Linked DNA regions of Heyndrickxia acidicola. The protein of the gene in region 1 interacts with the protein of each later gene in a pairwise test. Links are inferred from orthologs where the notes say so. Each region holds a gene or a part of one and is shown on either strand. Other genes may lie near its edges.

Region 1 (8,061 bases):
GCTTCTTCGGATTCCCACAGTTTATCTGAACCTCCTGTACGTTCTATAGGACCGGGTGCAATGGCATTCACTCGAATCCCGTACTTTATGCCCCATTCAACTGCAAGAGTTCTTGTCATCGACAATACACCGGCCTTAGCCGCTGCAGAATGGATGACACCTGCTCCTGCTCCCCATGCGTATGTAGCAACCATATTTATCATGCTGCCTTTCACTTGTTTTTCAATCCAATAATGACCGACTGCCCTTGAGCAATAAAAAGTTCCATTTAAAACAATGTTAATCACCGAATTCCAGCCATTTACGGATAATTTTTCGGCTGGACAAATAAAATTGCCTGCTGCATTATTCACTAGATAATCAATTCTTCCAAAAGCCTTATCTGTCTCGTGAACCATTCTTTCGACATCCTCTGGCTCTCTGACGTCCATAGGAATGGTTAATATGTCTGAATGAATCTCTTTCAATTCTCTTTCCACTTCATTTAACCGTTCTTCGCTTCTTCCAGTGACTACCACCTTCGCCCCTGCTTTGGCAAATCTTAACGCCATGTATTTTCCCATACCGCTTGAACCGCCTGTAATAATTACGACTTTATCCTTCACGCTGACCCCTCCAATGAATGAGTATTCACTCATAATTGTACCATGAAAGCGCTACTCATTTTACTATTATTCAATTAATATTTGAAATTATCTATTTAAAATGTTGTTGATATTTGATACACAGACCTTTAATTCCTGGCTCTCTGTAATATTGCCTGTTGATTTCCTCTAAGGTACACGCTTTCCGCGAGCGGCATTGCCCCTCTTTTTCCCCTGGAATCCAGCCTACCTGCTGACTTCACCATTGACTGCATTTAAAAATAAACTTCAGCAGAGAGAAATAAATAAAGGAGCCAGACTGAAAAGGATTTTTCCAGCCGGCTCCTTATAAACTTTTAAAACGGTACTTTGATATTAATCTTCTTTTTTATTCAACAACGACTCATTTAATCTGGTAATGGCACGAATAATGGCTTTTTTTCGATGGTAGCCTTTTACAGATATAGTTACGCCGTTATAGTCTATATATACCTGTCCCCTCGATCCAAGTGGTATGAACCCGTATGAGAAAATTTTTACATTTCCCGTCTCTGTAGGGACAATCATAATGTCCATTTGCTTGTGTTGCTTTAACATGCACATTTCTCCTTTCCTCCTCGTTTTACTGAACCTTCTTTTCTTGCTAAATGAAGTGTATGAAGAAATACATTTGTTTAAAGAGAAGGTTGCGGTACTAAATACTAGTAAAATGAGATAAAGTGAGATACCTTATTAAGCCATTATAAAAAATATACATGTATACCCAGCAGATTTCAACCAAAAAAGCCTTGTATGATCAAGTTGGCCGCTGTATCGACGAAATATCTAATTCTTCCCAATATATACAGAATAAAAAAAATCAAGCAATGAGCAATATTGTTTTAAGATTGCTTATGCTTGATTCCTATACGGGTAAGAGAATACACCTAGTAAAATGCATTAAACGCATTCTAACTTTTTTTCAATTTCTTCGGCGGTTACGGGCTTACTGAAGTAAAAGCCTTGTGCTTTTTGGCACCTGGCTGAAAGCAAAAATTGCACCTGACCCTTTTCCTCCACTCCTTCAGCCACTACTTCCATCCCCAAATTATGCGCTAAATGAATAATTGTTTTGGTTATGGCAGCGTCCTTTTCATTTACTTGAATTTCTTTAACAAAGGATTGATCGATTTTTAAAATATCAATTGGGAATTGTTTGAGATAATTTAAGGATGAATACCCTGTTCCAAAATCATCTACTGAAATAATAACTCCTATTTCCTTTAATCTCTGGAGCATGGTAAGAGTTACTCTTGTATCCTCCATAGCTCCTTCAGTTATTTCAATTTCAAGGGAAGATGGCTGCAGACCATATTTCTGAAGTGCTTCACAAATCGTAACGGGCAAACTTGGCTGTTGGAATTGCTTAGGCGATATATTTACAGCTACCCGTATATCTTTGTACCCTTTTAAATGCCATTCTGAAATTTGACGGCACACCGTTTCAATCACCCATTCTCCAATTGAAATAATTAAACCCGTCTCTTCTGCAAGAGGGATAAATTGAGCAGGTGGCACGTTCCCAAATTTCCGGTTATTCCAACGGAGCAATGCTTCAAAGCTAGTTGTTCTTCCCGTATTTAAGTTTACCTGCGGCTGATAATGAATGGTAAACTCGTTCTTTTCAATGGCCTTCCGCAGGTGAGATTCCATAAGGATATAGCTGGGAAATGCTTCATTCATATCTGAACGGTAAAACTGAAAATGCCCTCTCCCTTTTTGTTTTACTCTATAGAGGGCACTATCCGCGTTTTTTATCAGACTTTCAGCATCTTTTCCATCTGAGGGATACATACTGATCCCAATTGAAGGGGTTATATAGTAGTCCTGCTCATTTATCATGAAGGGTTCATGGAATATGACAAGAAGTTTTTGTGCAATTGTACAAACTTTTTTCCTATCGCTGTCTTTCAAAACAATGACAAATTCATCTCCGCCTTGCCGGTAAAGATGCGTTTCCTTTAAAAACAATCCCTTCAATCGTTTTGCAATTTGTCTGAGTAATTCATCGCCTGCCTGATGTCCAAATGTATCATTAAAATATTTAAAGCGGTCTATATCCATATATAGAACGGCAAAATTCACTTGATCTCCACCTGATTTTTCCACCAGTCCCGTTAAATCCTCCATTAACGACCGCCTGTTTCCCAACCCTGTCAAATAATCATGGTAAGCCATATACTCAATTGTCTGCAGATTTTTTGTGTTTTCTGTAATATCTCGAACAACGATGTAAACGGAAGTAACTTGATCGCCAGTATAAAAAGGGACAAGCTTAAGCTGTGCTTTAACTTCATTCCCGAAAGGACTTAGGATAAGATGACAAAAGGGCTCTTGGTTTATCCCTTTAAAAGCGGCATCCAGAAGATTTTTCAACTTTAGAGTTTTTTCCTGCTCAAAAAGGCTGTAAATGGAAATATTCTCAAGCTCGTTTTCCGGAATACCAAGCAATTTGCCCATAGCATTATTGGCTTCTATTATCGAGCCATCTTCGTGGATTGATATGACTCCATCCGAATTAGATTCAAATAATGGATGCCGGGAAAACTCTTCAATGAGAGAACTCACTTCCCTTGTTATTGAAATAATGCACTGGATATTTCCTTCATTATCCTTCATTCCTTCTAAATGGGTCTCGTAGGATTGAATCTGATTATTTCTCTGTACTGTTTCTTTAACCCAAAAAGGCCGCTTTGTATCCACAACTTTTTGAAAGCTTGAATATACTGCTTGGAAATCTTCAGCATTCACTAATTCTTCTATAAGCTTTCCCGCATTCCCCATATTAATGTTACCAATTCCAAGTCCATCTTCGTTAGCAAATAACAGACGAAATGTAGGCCCAGGCTCTACACCAACAATATAAATAAATTCAGCTCTTTCTTTGTTAAATGGAATAGGATGTCTCTTGTACACGGCTGGCATAGCATTTTTAATCTGATTCATACAATCATCCTTTTTAATAACCCCTAATATTGTTTATTATTTATATATTAATCATTTTACAAGGAAAAAGTCGAAATTAATAGAATGTTAGCAAGAATAAATGATAACGAAAAAATCATGTTGATTTAAAAATTTATTACTATGTAAACAGACCTCCATTTTTTATTTCGGTTAAAAATAGAGAAGGTTTAGCGTTTTTTCATTTTCCTCCCATACCATTCATCAATATTCATTGCACCAAGCCTTTGGTTAATAGTACTTTCATGAAAACTTTGTTAAAGAACACTGTTGTTTTTAACACGGATAAGCTAAAAAACGAGCAGTTATCCGCATTGGAATTTAACACAGCCTTCATGAAAAAAAGAAGCCTGCTTTAAAAATGGATATCCCTGTGACTGGAACATCATCTTTAAGCAGGCACTGTTATATTATTCTTTCATAGAGATAAATGGCCACCAATTGGCTTTGCCCAGTAATTTCACAATAACCGGAATCAGCAGCGGCAAGAAGATTAAAGCATAGAACAATAAACCTGTGAGGACAATTGTTGCTATTTCCAGCAAGGACAATACTCCTGATGGCAGCATGGCTGCAAATGTTCCTGCCAGAATAATAGCAGCAGATATAATAACCGTCCCCATATTTTTCATTGCCATCAGAATACCTTCTTTTACTTGTAAGTGGCGATACTCAGTGAATCGGTCCATTAAGAATATAGAATAATCTATTCCGAGAGCCATAAGAATAACAAAGCCAAAGAAAGGGACAGCCCAGCTGATTCCTGAGTAGCCAAGTATATGCTCAAACACAATTTCTGTTACAGAAATAGAACAGTAATAGGTTAAAAGGAGAGAAGCAATCATATAAATTGGCATGATCAGTGACCTTAACATGATGACCAAAGCGATAAAAATACCTATAAGCATCAGTGAAACAGTGCGGCTATAATCGGATTTGGACATGGTTTGCAGGTCATGGTTCATACTCGAAACTCCGCCAATTCCAATTTGGGCATTTTCAAGCTTTGTGCCTTTCAATGAGCGTTTTATGGTATCAGAAATTTTCTCTACTGTATCAATTGCTTGATTAGAATATGGATTTTGGTCTAATACAATGTCAAAAGTGGCCATTTTTCCATCTTTTGAAACATACGCATCAAAAGATTTTTGAAAATCCTTATTTGTCAAAAGTTCGTCTGGAATATAGACACCGGCGTCTTTCAGGCTGGCAGTTTGAGAAAGCTTATTTAAGTAATTGCCGGTTTTGTCAAGGCCAGTGCCAATTTGGTTTAGGCCATCCACGCTTTGGTTTAAGCCGGAAGACAGTTGATCCAGCTGCCCGCCAAGTGAACCAAATCCTTCTTGAAGCTGCGACTGTCCGTCTGCAATCTTTCCAAGCCCGTATGTCACATCTGGCAGCTTGCCAATCACCTGCGACTGTCCATCTGCCGCCTGGGCTATCCCATTTTCTAAGCTTGCCAGTCCGCTGATGATTGGAGTGAAGCCTGATTCAAACTTGCCTAATCCGCCTGTAATTTGTGAAAGGGCTGAATTTGCCTGGCTTAAACCATTATTTAAATCAGACAGCTTGCTGTTCAAAATGGATGCTGTTCCATTCGCAATGGCAATGTTTTTCATCGTTCCTTGAAATTGAGGATCAGCTGCAATTTCCGGATGGCGCCCGGCAAGTTCCTTCAAATTAACTGAGGCTTGATTTAATTGAGAAGGAATGGCCTCGTAATTTTTTAAGATTTCTCCTACTCCGTTATGAATTTCATCATAATGACTGAGCAGGGTTTGAGTACTGCTTTGTAAAAAAGCTGCCTGTTTTTGTGCCTGCTCTACTCCAGCTTTTAAATCTCCCGCTCCTTTAGAGCCTGAACGAATTCCTTTTTCAATTTTAGTTAAGGCTGTTTGCAGATCTCCAATGCCGGATTGCAGACTTTTCGTTCCCGTTTGTAAGCTTCCAATTCCTGAAGTAGCTTGATTAATTTTCGGCTTGGAATCAGAAAGGTTTTGAGCAGCGCTGTTTAAACCATTTTTTATTTTGTCTATTCCTTTATTTCCCTTTTGAATTCCTTGACTTAGGGAACCCGCTTGTTTTTTCACATAGATTTCTTTCATGATTTCACCAAGCGGACGTGTTGCACTCCTCACTTTATCTACATGGCTGACAGTTGCCACATCATTATTTATTTTTTCCATCAGCCCAAGATAATCCTTGGATTTCATTGACACATCATTTTCCAGTACAACTTCAACCGGCATGATGTTTCCAGGCCCGAAGCTGTCTGCTACGAGATTAAATGCTCTCACCGATTCATATTTATTTCCGACTTCATCCAGTGAATTATAGGAAAGCTTTCCGTCGTAGCTGATCAACAGAGGAATGGTTATGATGGCAACGATCCCAACAGCTATAAGGGGCCTTGCTATCGCCAAATTGCCCATACGGCCCCACAATTTACTTTGAGAATGTGAGATATCCCCTTTAACAGGCCAGAAAAGACCTTTTTTCAAGGTAGCCATAAAGAAAGGCACAATCGTCAACAATGCGATTAATAAGAAAACAATTCCTATAGCAACGGCAGAAGCAGATTGATAGAGCTTAAAACTCGCAAAACCGATGGAAGCAAATCCTATTAAAACTGCAATCCCGCTAAAAAGAACTGTTTTTCCTGCAGTTTTATAGGTGCTGATGATAGCGGGAATGGTCTCCTTCCCGCTGGATAGCTCCTCTTTATAGCGGCTAAGAAGTAAAATACAATAATCCGTACCTACTCCAAATAAAACTGCCACTAAAAATATTTGTGTAAAGTTAGATAAAGGAAAATTAACCTTATCTACTAAAATAGCAACAACAGATTGGCTAATAATATACGAAAATCCAACCGTAATTAAAGGAATAAGCGGAGCAACCACCGACCGGAAAACGAGTACTAATACTGCAAGAATAAAGACAAAAGTAATAATTTCCGTTTTCTTTAGTCCTGCCTGAGAGCTAATAACCACGTCCTCATTTATAAGCGCCTCCCCCGTCATCATGGTTTCTACATTTGGTGTCTTTATTGCCTTGTCCAGACGGGAGCGGATATCCTTTATTTCCTGGTTCCCCTTATTTATATCCAGCAGGGCCAGCATGGTTTTTCCATCCTTTGAAACCAACTGATTCTTCAGGTCCTTTTGGTCGAAATAGTTTGTAATATCACGGATACTGAGATCTTTCTCATCATCTTTTAATCTATCAATTGTTGTATGGATATTTTGCATCTGGCTTGTGCCGAGTTTTTGAGCGCTATGAAAAACGACAATAAAGGATTCCGTGTTTTTGTCCTTTGATGAATGCCTTGCTTTTATTTCTTCTGCTATTTTAGAAGGATAGCCATCCGGAACAGAAATTTGACCCTTATCCCTAACAAGGCCCTCCATTCCCGGAGCTTTCCATGCCAGCAAAAATACAGCCAGCACCCAAAGGAGCAGTACCACCCAGCGAAAACGAACGATTAATCTCATTATTAGTTTGCCCCCTTATGGTTTTTAATAATAAATAATATTTTTTCATATAAGTTCACGAAGTTTTCAAGATCTTCATGTGAAAGATCATCGAGATATTCCTCTACGAAAGAAACAATTCTGCCTTCTACCTTTTCGTAAACACTCCTTCCTTCTAAAGTTGTGGTTAAGTAAACATTTCTCCGGTCCTTTTCATCTCTCTCACGAGTGATTAAACCTTTATTCACAAGCTTTTCTACCTTTGCTGTGATGGCACTTTTGTGAACCCCCAATTTATCCGTTAATTCAGAAGCACGCACAGGACCATCTATATGTATTCTTCGCAGCATCGAATATTGCTCCAATGATAAATCCTCGAGAACTTGTTCAGAAATGATAGATGAAATACTTTTGGTCGCAAATAAATAAACGTCTTCGTACCTTTGGATTAAAAGCTTGATTTTTGTTTTGTCCAAATTAGTTCAACCCCTTAACTGTTTACGGTATAAACTATATATAAATGCCCATTTCATGTCAATCTTTTTCCGGCGTCCTGCCCACCTTTCCATCTTCACTAAAAAGTAGTATAATAAAGGAAATTCAAAAGCCGTTAAACCCTGAAAGGAGATCTTAGTTTGAATCTGCAGTCATCCGCTCCGTTAAAACCTACAAACGAAAACCTCTCACAAGCCATATTTACAGTGAATAGACATGCAAAGACAGCAACAAATCCAAAATTTCTCTACAAGCTTAAAAAGGCTGCTATTGAGAAAATGATAAAAGAAGGAAAAGCTGTGAAATTGGGCCTTCATTTTTCAGAAAACCCCAAATGGAGCCAGCAGCAATCGGATGTACTGGTTAAATGCGGGAACTATTCATTTCATATTCCTCCTTCCAAACAGGATTTCGGTGAGCTTCCACATCTAGGAAAACTGGATTACTCTTCCCGTAATCCAAAATGCCGTATGCCCCTGCACCAGGCAAAACAGCTTCTGCAATTT
Region 2 (8,198 bases), 2.7 Mb from region 1 along the record:
AATTGTTCCTTTTTTTTAGGCTTTGTTAAAGGTCATTATCGATTTCGTCTTAATGCGGTGAAGGGATGAAGCTCCTGCGTGAAAAGTGCTAGGAAGCTTTTGAGGTGTCCGCGGGAAGAGAGCGTCTGGAGCGAAATTTGACATCCACAATGAACACAGTCACTTTTAAAGTTTCCTGCCTTTTCAAGAGCAAAATTATTTGCCTTGGAAGGGCTATTTGTTTTTTAAGGGTATTTTTCTATAGATTGCTGCTTTTTGTATAAATGATGACAGGGGATAATCATCGTACTGCTGAGGCTATGGAATAACCTTAAAATAAAGATTTAAACATAAATACAAGGAAATAAATGAATAGACTGCACCATGCTTGGCTTAGAAAACGTCTGAGCCAAGCATGGTGCTTTTGTTCGGTAAAGCATGAAAGGGGTCTGACCCCTTTAGTGGACTAAAGCGAATCGGGGTGCAACCTTGGTATATTATCCTAAATCGCCTGTAAACAGCAGAATTTCGCCCGAATTTTTCGATTTTTCGTCCGTATTGTCCAAAAAGTCGCTCGTATTTCGTTTGAAATCGCCCGTAAAATCCAGTTGCGAGATGAAAAGCATCCTTGTGGTGAGCATTAAATGGGTTAATGCCAATTTTTCTTCTACTGCTAACGCTCCAACTGCAGGAAATGTTCAAATGCAGCCTGAAATATAATCAAATAAAGTGACGATATAGTGTTAATCACTTTTACATCCCCGTACCCCACGCGGGCGATTTATTAACCACAAGGTTCTGCAATCAAGACAAGCGAGGAGAGGGCTCAAACCATGGCCTATCTGGTCTTTATTCATTAGAAAAAAAGCGTAGCGGCTATATAAACTGATAAGGGAATGAGGTATCATCTAAATAGATGCAATTATGAAAGGTGGTATTTCATGAATTACAGCCAGTATGTAATTCCAGTTTTGCTTATTGCTTTTATTCTTTACCGCCGTGTTAAAAGGTCGATTGGTTTTCAAGCGTACCATCAAAGAAGGCTGGTCATTCGAAGCACGATTTTGCTTTTGGTTGTCCTGCTTTTGCTCGGAGTCAGTGCCATTCACCCCGTATCTTATATTTATGAAATTGCAGGAAGCCTTCTGGGCAGTGTACTGCTGATCATGGCGATCAAATGGAGCCGCTTTGAAACCAGGCAAGGCACTATTTACTATCGTACACATATATGGATAGAGACGTTTGTGTTATTTGTGTTTTTAAGCCGTTTCCTGTATAGAATGTTTTATCTTTTTCAAGTATCAGGAAAACAAGCCGATTTAAATTCCAGCCAGATGAACATGCAGTACACAAAGGATCCTTTGACCATGGGTGTGTATTTTTTGCTGGTTGTCTATTATGTCGGCTATGCTTTTTATGTTATTAGGAAGGCAAGGGGGATGGCAGAAGAAAACCGGCAGATTAGCAGTTGAAGGGTAAAAAAGATAATCTATGCAAAAAAGCAGATGCTGAGAAGCATCTGCTTTTTTATTATTGTTTAGGTAATGATAAAATGCTAAACCTGTGGATACTTTCTTGTCTAGCTTCAGCGCCTATCTTGTTACGATTCTTTCCTGCTGCTCTTTCTTGTAAACTTCATAAAAAACTCATACACCACAGGAACGATTAACAATGTAAGCAGTGTAGAGCTGGCAAGACCGCCAATAACGGTGACGCCCATGCCTTTTGAAATCAATCCTCCGCCTTCAAACCCGAATGCCAATGGGAGTAATGCCCCGATCGTAGCAATAGCAGTCATAAGAATTGGACGAAGACGGGTTGCGCCCGCTTCAAGCAATGCTTCCCTTGTTGTGAATCCTTCTCTTTCTTTATGGATTACACGGTCAATTAATACAATGGCATTGGTCACAACAATTCCAATCAGCATAAGGGCGCCGATCATGGATGTCACGCTGAGTGTTTCATGAGTAATCCATAGTGCCACAAGTCCGCCAATGATAGCGAAAGGCAGGGAGAATAAAACGGCAAGTGGTGCCAATGCTCCGCCAAATGTAATGACAAGGATAAGATAAACAATGGCCACTGCTGCGAGCATGGCTAAGCCGAGATTTGTAAAGGAATCTTTGATATCCTTTGTCACACCGCCCATTGATACTTGAACGTTTTTAGGGATATCTGTTTTATCAATCGCTTTTTGTACATCTTTTGATACCTTTGATACATCACCTTGGCCGACTGTTCCGGTTACGCTTGCGTACATCTTTCCGTCCTGACGGGAAATTGTATCAGGTGTATCGCCGGTTTTTACTGTGACGACCTTGTTTAACGGTACTTCACTTCCTAAAGCGGTCTTGATTTTTGTATTGGTTAAATCATTTACATTTGTATAGCTGCTTTTGTCCGCTTGAACATAAACATCTATATCTTTACCATTTATTTTAAGGGTTGTCAGTGCGGGATTATTGCCTGATTGGTTTAATCCCATGGCGATTTGTCCAGCTGTCAGCCCAAGCTTGCTGAGCTTGCTTTGATCAGCCTCAAGTGTATATTCCTGATAGGTTTTAGAAAGACTTGAATCTACGTTTTTTAAATTCTTAACGTCTTTCATATTGTTTTCTAGCTTTTCAACGACTGGTTTAATTTGATCGATATCGTCACCGTATACCGATACGGTTATTTGATTGCTGCTGCCTGAGGATGAGAAATCCTGAGACTTCCAGGTTCCCTTATTCGTCATGCTTTGTAGATCTTTTATGACTTTGTCAGGCTCTTTATCAAAGTTTTTGGCATCCTTGTTGTATACAGCATAGAACACCGCTGATTGGTCGTTTCCTCCAAATGGGCTTTTTCCAATGGAGTACTGGATATTTTGGACGCCTTTCCGATGAAGGAAATAGTCATCTGCTTTGGAAGCAACGGTTTCAACATCCTGTTGTGTTTCACCTGGATTCGGATTAAAGGTCGCCATAACCGTTTTTTGTTGGTCATTGGATATAAAGCTGACACCGATGAATGGCACTAAAAAGAAGCTCCCTATCAACAGCAGAACGGCTAATCCAAACGTGATCAGCTTATGGTTCAAGGACCAGTTTAACGCCTTTTTATAGGCACCGGCAAGCCTTCCTGCTGCTGGTTCTTTTTCATGCTGGCTTTTTTTCTTTATTTCTTTTTTAAATAAGGAATCCGCAAACATTGGTACAACGGTAACAGCTACGACAAGGGACGCTAATAGCGAGAATACGAGTGTTAAGGCAAAAGGTAGAAACAGCTGTCCGACCATTCCCTGCACTAAACCAAGCGGCAGAAAGACCGCGACGGTTACAATAGTGGAGGAAGCAATAGGACGGAACATTTCCTTTGTTGCTTCTCGGATTAAATCTTTTCCTCTTAATGGTTCATTTGAATCAGACATGCGCCTATAGATATTTTCTATGACGACAATGGAATCGTCGACTACCCGTCCTATAGCGACTGTCATAGCGCCCAGGGTCATAATATTCAGCGAAATATCCATTTGCTTAAGGATGAGGACGCCGATTAATAGAGAAAGCGGAATCGATATGACTGAAATAATGGTAGACCGGATGTTTCTAAGGAAAATCAGGATAATTAAAACGGCAAAGATTGCACCGATGATGGCTTTTGTCAGCATCGTTTGGACAGAATCCTTGATTGGTGTAGCCTGATCTAAAATGGTCGATACCGTTAATCCCGGGTGGGTCTTTTTCAATTTGCTTACTTCATCATTTATATTGTTGGCAACATCAACGGTATTCGCATCTTGGGATTTCGTAATTTCAATCCCGATGGATTCTTGGCCGTTTGTTTTTGAAATAGATTCATGCTTGCCTACCAGGACAATGTTTGCCAAATCCTTTAATTTAACGGTAGGAAGGTTTACATTAGCAGCTTGAGAACTGCCGGCTTGAGTATTTGCTGTACTAGATTGAGCGTGGGACTGACTTTGATACTGAGCACCTGCACCCTGGCTTTGAGAACCTTGTCTGCCTGTCATTTGTCCGCTCTGACTTGCTTGGCTTTGTGACTGCATGCCTCCTTGAGCCTGGGAGGATTGACTGCCTCCAGCAGCACCCATTGACGGAGTCTGTTTTGGTGTATAAGGAATTTCAATATTTTTAAAATCGTCCAGGGACTTTATATTTCCATCAATGACAACAGATTTATTTTTGTTGCCAAAATTAATCAACCCAAGGGGAACGGATACATCAGAACCCTGAATCAATTGTTTAATTGTGTCTTCAGACAGGCCGTACTTATTCAGTTTATCCTGGTTAAAGGTAAGGTCCACTTCTTGCACATACTGACCTGATGCCTGTACCTGGGAAACCCCTTCAATTCCCTCCAAGTCCGGAATTACATCCTCAGTAGCTGTTTGCGTCAGTTCAGCCAATGATTGATGTTTATTGGACAGGCTTAAGGAAAGGATTGGAAAATCATTAATATTAAAACGTGAAACGGTTGGAGTCTTTACGTTGTCCGGAAGATTGACAGATGTTAAGGCATCCTTTACTTCGTTTTGTGCTTTATCCATATCTTTATTGTAGTTGTATTGAATTTGGATAGTAGAAGCATTTTGCATGGAGGTCGAACTCACTGTATCCACGCCTGGAAGATTTTTAATTTGCTGCTCTATTGGCTTTGTTACGTCTTCCGCTACCTGATTCGGTGTTGCACCAGGGTAGGTGGTGGTAATCGTAATAATAGGTGCATTAATATTAGGGAGGGTTTCCATTTTCATATTTATCCCTGCATAAATGCCTGCTATTGTGACGATCAGTGTAATCAGCCAAATGGCAAACTTGTTTTTCAAGCAAAAGTTAATGATAGCGTTCAATAGATTCTCGCTCCTTTTCCAGCAACCGAAAGGGTAGCTGCTTTGTGTTTCATGTAATGCTTTCTTAAAAAATTACCCCATTTTGACGGCAATGTTGTAAGCCGCTTTTTCCTGGCAGTCCTTCGGTGACCCTAAAAGAAAAGTGGATATGTAATAAAGACTAGGTAAAAGATAAGTTTGACTGACTGGTCATTACCTTTTAAAATATAACTGACTGGTCATATCATTTCAAGAAATAAGTATTTGTTTTATATAAATTTTTTATGAAGTCATATCATCGCAGGAATGGACTTGTATACACTTTTGTTTTTTGGATTTCTAAATAGAAGATACAAAGGGACTTTATGGGGGTGCGAAACGAGATGTATGCGCATGCCCATGCCCATCCTGCAGCCTGAATCATACTCTTAAAGTGGTATGTACGATTGGGAGGTGAAAAAGGATGAAACAAAAAAAAATTGAGCTATTGGAAACAGCGATTAAGCTATTTGCTGAAAAAGGCTTTCAGTCAACTTCTGTGCAGGATATTGTAACAGAGTATGGCATTTCAAAGGGAGCATTTTATACTTATTTTTCATCCAAAGAAGAGCTTTTACTTGCTATTTTTGATTATTACTACGCGATTCTGCGCTCGAAAATAGTGAAAATAAGCGAAACGGAATTGGCACCCCGCGATAAAATGAAAGAACAAATTAAGGCGCAATTTGAATTTTTTATACAGCATCGGGATTTTATCGTTATGCACATACGTGAGCAAAATCATTCCATTAATAAAGAGCTGCGAGAATATTTACAGAAAAATATTGCAGAGACGATAAAATGGTATGAAAGCCACTTAATGATGATATATGGTGATAAAATCAGACCCTTTATTGGAGATGTTATTCTTTCTTTGGACGGAATTCGAAATTCATATTTAAGAGTAACGATCTTTCAGGGAATCCAACTCAATGTTGACAGACTGTCTGAGTTCATTATGAAAAGAATTGATGAGTTGGTAGTATCCTTTTTGGAGAAAGGGGAGGAGCCGATAATCGGTTCAAACGGGATCGATGCCTTCTTCCAAACGAGCTGTAAAGAAAATAGCAATCCGGAGGAAGAAGTAGTGCATATCTTAAAAGAAATGAAATCGATATTAGAACAGCTGCCCTTAAAGGCGGAAAAGCAGCAGGAGCTGATGGATGCCGCTGATTTCCTGTTAAACGAAGCTGCTAGTATGCCTATTAAAAAATACGTATTTCAGGGACTGTTAACAAACTTTAAAGGAATAAAAGAACTGGAAGAGCAAAGACAGAAAATCGGAGGCCTTCTGGGAATAAAGCTTTTGTAAGAGTTTGAAATGGAAAAAGCAGGGCCAAGGGCCCTGCTTTTTTTGTGGAAAGTATAAAATTTTTACTCTTTTTTCTTATTTGACCTGCTATGATCGTCTTCGACCTGTTACAAGGTTAATGATGAAGACAATGATAGCAATAACCAGCAGGATGTGAATTAATCCGCCTGCAATGTGAAGGGAAAATCCTAAAATCCAAAGTATAAGCAAAATACCAATTATAGTCCAAAGCATGTATTTTCACCTTTCTTTCTGTTTATTTGCTTTACTTACTGATAGATTACCCCAAAATTTAAAAAGCAAACAAGTTAGTCATCATTTAATCCATTTTTCTCATGATAAAATGGAAAAGTGAGAATATACTTTGAATATTAATTGGCAGAAATTAGAGGAGAAAAGATGACAGACTGAACTCTGTATAAATAATAAACCCGGCTCTTGCCGGGTTTATTGAGGATTAGCCTATAAAATTTTTATGAACGGCCTCGCTATGATTCCTTTATCTCAGTCATGAACAAGGGGCTTCCCCATTTCATTGTCCAGCTCCAGCGCCTATCGGATTTCTGCGTCTTTTCCCTACGATAAGGAAACATCAGCTCGTTCCTCACTGTGTTTCCTTTATCTCAGTCAAAGACTACGGAATCCGTACGCCGATGAACAAGGCGCTTCCGCATTTTTTAGTTAGATTTTACTAATTCTAAAAAATCCTTCACTTGTTCAGGTGATTTTGCATTTGCACTGTGTAAATGTGCTTTCTTTTCACCGTCCTGGAAAATGAGAAGGCTCGGAATCCCCATTACCTGGTTCTCTTTTGCCACCTCAGGGAATTGATCGGTATTCATTTCGAACCACTTGTACTCTTGATGTTCTTTTATTACATCATCAATGAACATGTCCATTACCTTGCAATCCGGGCACCAATCAGCAAAAAACTTTATGATGACTGGCTCTGATTGAGAAATGAGTTCTTGATATGTTTCGGTTTTTTTAATTTCTTCCACTCTATACCACCTCGTGTTATTAAAACTATAATTGTATTGTAGTCATTCTTCCTGTGTAATTCAATGTTTCTGCTTGCTTATAGAATAGAAAGTGAATGTTGTTATAAAAAGCGCTTAGAAATGAACTTACTCCACCGTACCGCTTTCCATGATAATAACCTTTGGTTTCACCTTAAATTTAACGTTTGGATATTCGTCCCTCCACTTGCTCCAGTTAAAATGGCGCGTAACGCTTTGAACGCGTTCGCCAATGCCTACAGGATCAATATGATTTTTTTGAAATTGCTTTAGCATGCTCAGCGTTTCTTTTTTTATTATCTTTTCAAATTTTTCTCTAATGACGTTTTCTTTTTTCATGTCTAGATGATTACCAGTAAATTCACGAATTACTCCATTAACTTTTACTTCAATTGTTACCTCTGTCGGATGTTTATGAGTATTCACCTTTATTTTATTGGTGGAGCTGATACTTCTGACGACTGCTTCATCCCCATCTAATTTAATGGTTTCGCTGCCTTCACTGTATTTATCCACCAGGATTTTAAAGAAAAACATTTTTTCTTCGCCAATTTTTTGAACTAATCTTTTATTATTAAAAAGGCCCATCCCGCTGATTTCCAATTCCGTATTGTTTACCTTTCTAATAATGGGCAGATAAGTCGTTCTTCCTTTGGAATATAAATAGGAAGCGAAGAGGTGGAGATTCTGCCTTGGAACATCCCTGTATTTCATGTTATGGTCCATCAGGCTTTTAATGTAGACCCCATTCCCTTCCATTCCGTATTTTCCCTGAAGAACTTCTTCGGCGGTACCATCCACGACAGCCAAATCAATTCTTGACCCAATATTAGGATCGCGCTGCAAGGAATCAATCAGATGGAAAAACCCCTCTTTCGCAAGTTTTTTTCCGAATAATACAACCTCCAGGCTTCCTGTAACAAGAGGCTGATTGGACTGCCTTTCAAGCTTGGATAATAAATCACGGCTGACCTTGGCCGATTCAACAATCGTGACATTATTGACACTTTTATCC

Evidence for each region. Proteins that work in one complex are often made in the same cells at the same time.
Region 2: the proteins of A5N88_RS08870 (region 1) and A5N88_RS21230 interact in binary tests that used the Bacillus subtilis proteins (3 or more experiments, as listed by UniProt). The link is inferred for Heyndrickxia acidicola from one-to-one orthologs.

What each region holds. Positions count from the first base shown.
Region 1 is NZ_KV440953.1:1,890,191-1,898,251, forward strand. What follows is about bases 3,798-7,473. They hold A5N88_RS08870 (MMPL family transporter), read right to left. Parts: upstream 7,082-7,473; coding sequence 3,998-7,081; downstream 3,798-3,997. Other genes in these bases: A5N88_RS08875 (MarR family winged helix-turn-helix transcriptional regulator), read right to left, coding at 7,084-7,473. In the rest of the region: fadH (2,4-dienoyl-CoA reductase), read right to left, coding at 1-638; A5N88_RS08860 (hypothetical protein), read right to left, coding at 960-1,181; A5N88_RS08865 (sensor domain-containing protein), read right to left, coding at 1,524-3,569; more of A5N88_RS08875, read right to left, coding at 7,474-7,536; A5N88_RS08880 (YkyB family protein), read left to right, coding at 7,696-8,061.
Region 2 is NZ_KV440953.1:4,571,440-4,579,637, forward strand. The notes cover bases 1,380-5,192. They hold A5N88_RS21230 (efflux RND transporter permease subunit), read right to left. Parts: upstream 4,835-5,192; coding sequence 1,580-4,834; downstream 1,380-1,579. Other genes in these bases: A5N88_RS21225 (CcdC protein domain-containing protein), read left to right, coding at 1,380-1,451. Also shown: copper chaperone CopZ, read left to right, coding at 1-19; more of A5N88_RS21225, read left to right, coding at 921-1,379; A5N88_RS21235 (TetR/AcrR family transcriptional regulator), read left to right, coding at 5,277-6,164; A5N88_RS25235 (lmo0937 family membrane protein), read right to left, coding at 6,252-6,398; A5N88_RS21240 (thioredoxin family protein), read right to left, coding at 6,842-7,165; A5N88_RS21245 (Ger(x)C family spore germination protein), read right to left, coding at 7,292-8,198. UniProt on the Bacillus subtilis protein: Required for self-resistance to surfactin, an antimicrobial lipopeptide surfactant produced by B.subtilis. Also required for swarming motility.